DNA from 2 places in the Pedococcus sp. P1_H8 genome. Region 2 is predicted to be linked to the other one. Evidence: riboswitches for the same ligand, from Rfam matches in the RefSeq annotation. Region 2 holds a riboswitch; the other holds the start of a gene.
What was found. Region 2 has a riboswitch for cobalamin ahead of AC1DYG_RS10740 (hypothetical protein). Riboswitches for the same ligand answer to the same signal wherever they lie in the genome.
Positions count from the first base shown of each region.

Region 1: it holds a riboswitch for cobalamin, as region 2 does, so the genes downstream of both, AC1DYG_RS02575 (ribonucleoside-diphosphate reductase subunit alpha) here and AC1DYG_RS10740 (hypothetical protein) in region 2, are expected to answer to the same signal.

Region 1 is NZ_JBFUCP010000002.1:117,618-121,025, reverse strand. Features, by position in the region: gene AC1DYG_RS02575 (ribonucleoside-diphosphate reductase subunit alpha) at 1-1,558, opposite strand, end outside; cobalamin riboswitch at 1,696-1,937, opposite strand; gene AC1DYG_RS02570 (DUF4185 domain-containing protein) at 2,005-3,165, shown strand; gene AC1DYG_RS02565 (SRPBCC family protein) at 3,339-3,408, shown strand, end outside.
Region 2 is NZ_JBFUCP010000006.1:213,056-216,463, reverse strand. Features, by position in the region: gene ileS (isoleucine--tRNA ligase) at 1-1,201, opposite strand, end outside; cobalamin riboswitch at 1,570-1,696, shown strand; gene AC1DYG_RS10740 (hypothetical protein) at 1,800-3,408, shown strand, end outside.

The DNA of each region.
Region 1 (3,408 bases), on a different contig from region 2:
CGGCGGACGGGTAGTAGTTGATGTCGATGACCCGGTCGAGGTAGGTCACGGCCGTCCGCACCGTCGCCCGGAGCTTGTGCCAGTCCATGCCGTCACGACCGGCGGTCAGGTGCTGCGCCAGGTTGACCGAGCCGAGATTGCACACGGCCGTCTCGTCGTTGCTCGAGACCTCGATGATCTCGGTGCAGAGGTTGGACAGGTGGACGACCGGTGCACCGGGCCCCTGCTCGTCGTTGGTCTGGTTGCAGGTCCGGTTGCTGGCGTCCTTGAACGTCATCCAGCCATTTCCGGTCTGCGCCAGGGTCCGCATCATCTTGCCGTAGAGCTCGCGCGCACTGACCTGGCGCACGTGGCGCCCATCGCGCTCCGCGGCGGCATACGCGGCCTCGAAGGCGGGGCCCCACAGGTCGGGGAGCTCGGGCACCTCGTTCGGGTCGATCAGGCTCCACTGCTCGTCGGCCTCGACCCGACGCATGAACTCGTCGGGGATCCAGTTGGCCAGGTTGAGGTTGTGCGCGCGACGCGCGTCCTCCCCCGTGTTGTCGCGCAACTCGAGGAACTCCTCGACGTCGGGGTGCCACGGCTCGAGGTAGACGCACGCGGCGCCCTTGCGACGGCCACCCTGGTTGACCGCCGACACGGACGAGTCGAGGGTGCGCAGCCACGGGACGATGCCGTTGGAGTGACCATTGGTGCCGCGAATCAGCGCCCCGCGGGATCGCACCCGCGACCACGAGATCCCAATGCCACCAGCGAACTTCGACAGCTTGGCCACCTGCGTGTAGCGGTCGTAGATCGACTCCAGCTCGTCCTGGGGCGAGTCCACGAGGTAGCACGACGACATCTGGGTGTGCCGGGTGCCGGAGTTGAACAGGGTGGGCGAGCTCGGCAGGTAGGCCAGCGAGGCCATCAGCTGGTAGAAGGCGATCGCCTCCTGCGGGGTGTGCGACAGGCCGCAGGCAACCCGGAGCAGGAAGTACTGCGGGGTCTCGATGACCATCCGGGTGTCCGGGTGGCGCAGGAGGTAGCGGTCGTAGACCGTCCGGAGGCCGAAGTACTCGAACCGGCGGTCGTTGGCGACGTCGACCGCGTGGTCGAGCTTGCGCGCATTCGCCTCGACGAAGGCTGCCGTCTCGTCGCCGATCAGCCCTTCGAGGTGCCCGAGACGGACGGCCTGGCTGAACGACGCGATCTGCTGTCCGCGGACCTCCTTGTCGATGTAGTTCGACAGCAACCGGGCCGCGAGCCGGGAGTACTCGGGCTCCGCCGCGGTCATCTCCGCCGCGGTCTGGATGGACAGCCGGTCGAGCTCGGCGGTCGTGGCCCCGTCGTAGAGACCGCTGATGGTGCGCGTGGCGATCGCCATGGGGTCGACCTCGGCGAGGTCGTCGCACCAGCGCTCGACGGCGCGGACGATCTTCATCACGTCGACGGGTTCGGCGTCCCCGTTGCGCTTGCGCACCGCCATGGACGTGCGCCGCGCTGCGGTCGGGGTCTGGACGACCTCACTGGGTTCGACGACTTCACTGTCGATGACTTCGGTGCTGGTGTCGGTCACTGCTCTCTCCTCGCGAGCGAATCGGTGCCGCGGACGCGAGGAGGAGACGACGACGCAGCCACGCATCCCCGAAGGCGGTGCGATGTGGTGCTGCGCATGCCGTGTGACCCACCCTCGAGGCCACGACTCACCACGCACGGTGTGCGCGGTCGCTGGCAGGTCTTCGGACTCGCGGACGTGTCGTGCCGGCGACCGTGATCTGGTCGGTTGCCGACTCGGTTCCTACTGGCCGTCGCTTCCCACCCGCGTGTGCGAGCAGTGCTTGATGACGGCGGTCGTTTCCGCTTACCGCTGCGGGGCAGTCCCGGAATCTCACCGGGTTCCCTCTTGCCCCGAAGACCGATTGCGCGGCCTTCGGACCAGCAAGAGACACCATATGCGGGTGGTGGGTGCAAAGTGCGGCACCACATGTTGGGTCCGCGTGTCGCGTCCCTAGGATTGCGTTCATGCGGCGCGCCACCCCCTTCGTCGCGGGCGCAGCGCTCGTCCTCCTTGCCCTGGTGGGGTGCTCCGCACCCCCACGCACCGATGCGTCGACCCCTCCCGCCAGCGCCCCGGCATACCCCCGACTCACCCCGGCCTGCCCGACGGCTTCGTCCACGGGCAGACCGCCCACGGTGACGGTCGCCCAGCTCAACCGGATCGTCGCGGGCCTGGACCTGCCCCTGTGGCAGGCCGGTGACATCGGCGCCAGCGCTCGACTCCCCGATGAGCGGATCGTGTGGGTCTTCGGCGACACGGTGCGGGGTGTGGGGATCTCGCCACGCATCGTGGCGAACTCGATGCTGGTCACGAGCGGGCTGTGCACGTCGCAGGTCGAGACGTCGGCCCGAGGGCCGGTGATCCCCGATCGAGCCGACGGCGTCGTCCACTGGCCCATGTCGGTGGCGTCCGTGTCGAGGCCTGACGGCGACTTCCTCGTCGTGATCACCGCACGCATCCGTCGGGGCGTGGCGGGGAACTTCGACTTCACGTACCTCGGCAGCAGCGCAACGGTTTTCGAGATGCCGCCTGGTGGCGCTCCGCGGCTGCGCCACCAGCTGGACATCACCCCAGACAGCCCCGCGGCCGACCAGGTCAACTGGGGCTCGGCGATGACGGTGAGCGGTGACTGGCTCTACGTCTACGGCACCAGGTTGCCGACTCGCGACTCCTTCGGACGAGCCCTGTATGCCGCCCGCGCACCGGTGGCGGAAGCGAGAGACCGCTCCACGTGGCAGTTCTGGGACGGCGCCGCCTGGGTGTCGGAGCAAGGTAGCGCGGCGGTGATCCTGGCTGCCCGGGGTGGCGTCTCCCAGACCCTGTCGGTCGACGCCGTGGACGGCCACTTCGTCATCGTCTCCAAGCGGGACGGCGACCTCGGCAACGCGGTCTACGCGTGGTCGTCGGACTCACCGGTCGGCCCCTGGTCTGCGCAGCGCGGGACGAGGGCGGACTTCCAGGACCCGTCAGGACAGCTCAAGTACGCACCCCTCGCCCACCCCGGGATCGCGCTGGCCGACGGCCGGCTGCTGATCTCGATCTCACGCAACACCACCGACTTCGGGCGGCTGCTCGAGGACCCGACGCTCGGACGGCCCGTCTTCGCCGAGATCGACCGCCCCTGACCGCACCCCGCGCGCCGCGACTTGTTGCGCGCAGATCGTCACCAGAGCCCGAAATCGGGGGTTCGTGACCACCGGGTGGCAACAAGTCGGGACCACCCGGGAGCGTGTGTGTCGATGGCGGATGATGGTGCCCAGACAGGCGAGACTCCAGCAAGGAAAGAGAGGACACCCGCATGGCGACCGCGAAGTTCACCGTCCACACGAGCTTGTCGCCGAGCGAGGTCCTGGCCGTGATCACCGACT
Region 2 (3,408 bases):
CGTCGGGGCCGACGGGGATGACCGGCTCGATGCCCGCGGCATCGGTGACGATCTTGTCCTCCTCACCGAAGGCGCCTGCGGTGTGGACCAGCCCGGTGCCGTCCTCGGTGGTGACGAACTCCGCCGGGAACACCCGGTGCGCCCGCTCGTGGCCGAGGTAGTAGGAGAAGGGCGGCGTGAACGACCGGCCGACGAGGTCGCTGCCCTTGAGCCGCTCCACGACCCGCGACTGCGGGTCGACGGGGTCGACGGCGTCGGCGCTGTCAGCCCCATCGGCGCCGAAGAGGTCCTTGGCGTAGGCCGCGAGCCGCGCCTCACCGATGAGGTAGCGCTCGGTCGTCCCGGTGACATCGGACTCCACCACGACGTAGTCGATGTCGGGGCCGACCATGATGCCGAGGTTCGCCGGCAGGGTCCACGGAGTCGTCGTCCAGACGAGGGCGAGCTCACCCGTCTCCAGGCGCAGGCCCACGGTGACGGCCGGGTCCTGGCGGTTCTGGTAGACGTCGTCGTCCATGCGCAGCTCGTGGTTGGACAGCGGCGTCTGGTCGTTCCAGCAGTAGGGCAGCACGCGGAAGCCCTCGTAGACGTAGCCCTTGTCGTACAACGCCTTGAAGGCCCAGATGACCGACTCCATGTAGTCGGGGTTGAGGGTCTTGTAGTCGTTGTCGAAGTCCACCCAGCGCGCCTGGCGGGTGACGTAGTCGCGCCACTCCCCCGTGTACTTCAACACCGACTCGCGGCACTTGGCGTTGAACTTCTCGAGCCCCAGCTCGAGGATCTCGTCCTTGGTCTTGATGCCGAGCTGGCTCATCGCCTCGAGCTCGGCCGGCAGCCCATGGGTGTCCCACCCGAACCGGCGCTCGACCCGGCGTCCGCGCATCGTCTGGTAGCGCGGGATGAGGTCCTTGACGTAGCCGGTCAGCAGGTGGCCGTAGTGCGGCAGCCCGTTGGCGAACGGCGGTCCGTCGTAGAAGACGAACTCGTTGTCGCCGTTCGTGCCGGCCGACCGGTTCTCCACGGACGCGACGAAGGTGCCGTCCTCGTCCCAGTACTTGAGGATGCGCTCCTCGATCTCGGGGAAGCGCGGCGACGCGGGCACGCCGGAGGCAGCGCCCTGCACGTCGCCCTGCACGTCGCCCGGGACGTCGCTCTGCACGTCGCTCGGAACTGTGTCGCTGGAGACCTTCGGATAGGTCATGGTGTCGGCGGTCCTCACATCACTCGTGTTCCCACACGAGGACGACGTCGCCGGGATTCCCGGCGGCACCGCGGTACCACCTCGCTTGCCGCACCCACGCGCCCGAAGGGGCCCGCGGCACACGACCGCTCTTGCTCAAGGTTGTGACGGACCCACCCGTCCGGTTCTAGTGAGCCACCACCCCCCGCGTATGCCGCGTGGTGCCGTGACCGTTCTTCCGGAGGCTCCCCGGTGATGGCCGGTTCACTGCCTGTGCACCCGAGTCTAGCGGGCCGTGACGAAGGGCACGTCCGCACGGCGGGAGGGGCCGGGTCTGCGGTGTAGTCTGAACGACGTTGCCCCAGGGCAACACCACGACGCGACACCAGGGGAAGCCGGTCCAACTCCGGCGCTGACCCGCAACCGTAGGCCGCACTGAACCGCGGCGAGCCGGAACACCTGGATCGCGAAGCGGCTCCATTTCCGTCGAGGTACGCGGGGCGGAGCCCGGACACCAGGTCCGAGGCCGCCCCCCGATGTCGCTGTTGCGACGCCGGGGGACTTTCACGTTCTGGTGCCGGTGCACCCGTCGCGACACCGTTCGCAGTGAAGAGGCACCATGCACCGCACCCTCCGCAGCGCCCGTCCGGCCGCTGCCCTGGCCCTGACCCTGGGGGTCGCCCTGGTCCTGCCCGGCGCGGCGTTCGCCGGCACGACCGAGCCCACCCCGGTCAGCACCACGAGCACGAGCTCCGCCCCCACGAGCACCGCCCCCACGAGCACCGCGACGACGAGCACCGGGACCGGCAGCGCCACGACCGAGCCCAGCGGCTCGACCACGTCGACCACCACGACCCCGACCTCGGGTGACACGTCGACGACCCCGCCCCCCACGGGCTCGACCAGCACAGGCACCGGCACCCTCCCCCGCGCCACGACGACCACGGCCCCTGAACGGGCCAGGACCTCGGCCAAGATCGCTGCGCTGGCCGCGGCCGTCCCCGAGTCGCAGGCCGCTGCTAACTTCATCGCCACCACGTTGGCGGCCAACGCTGACCACTATGCGTACCCCGGCGCGCCCGACTTCTTCGACGGCGGCAACACGATCGATGCGATCCTCGCCCTCGACGCGATCGGGACCCAGTCAGGCCAGGCCGACGCCTCCTTCGCGTATCTCGATGAGCACGCTGGCGAGTACATCGGAACCGACTACGACTCGCTGTACGCGGGCCCCACTGCCAAGGCACTGCTGGCGGCTCTCGCCCACGGCGCCAACCCGCACGACGTCGACGGACTCGATCTCGTCGCCAGGCTGCAGGCAGCAGGGGGCGCCGTCACGCCGGGACGGTTCTCCGACCTGCCCGTGGACTGCGGCTACCCGACCTGTGACTACTCCAACACCATCGGGCAGTCGCTGGCCCTGATCGCCCTGGCTCGCGCCGGCGAACCGCTGAGCGCCGCATCCGTCAACTTCCTTCTCGACCAGCAGTGCGTCGACGGCGGTTTCCGTGGGGCTCTCGAGGGCGCCGGCTGCACCTCTGACCCGGACGCGACGGCTTTCGCAACCCAGGCACTCGTCGCCTCGGGCCTTGCCCTCCTGTGTGGAACGGGAGCAGCCGACCTGCCGACCCAGGCGGCGACGGCGCTGGACCGCGGACTCGACCACCTCGAGGCCCTCCAGGGCGGGTCGGGCGGCCTGGCGAGCTCTGACGGCACCCTCAACGCCAACACGACGGGCGTCGCCGCCCAGGCGTTCTACGCCGGTGGCCGCACCACCCCCGGCGACGCTGCTGCCGCGTTCATCGTGACGTTGCAGTACGACGCCACCACACCGGCCGCCCTGCAGGGCGGCATCGCGTACTCCGCGAGCACCCGTTCCACGACGACCCCGAGCGACACCGACCTGCGAGCAACGCCTCAGGCCGCGCTCGGTCTGGCCGGGGGCTCACTGGTCGATGCCGCAGCCGCTGGTGTAGAGGACGCACCTGCAGCGACGGCGTGCCCGGCGCCTCCAGTGACCACCACAACGACGACGACGAGGCCCGCCACTTCGACGACGACGACCGCAGCAGCACCCGTCCCGGACGACCTCGGCGATCCTGGTTCGGCGACCCCCGGCAACCTGGCCTTCACCGGTGCCGACGTGGCTGCGGCGACGCTCCTCGGGACGCTCCTGCTGCTTGCCGGAGTGGGCGCCATCGTGCTGGCACGGCGCAAGGGCGTGCACG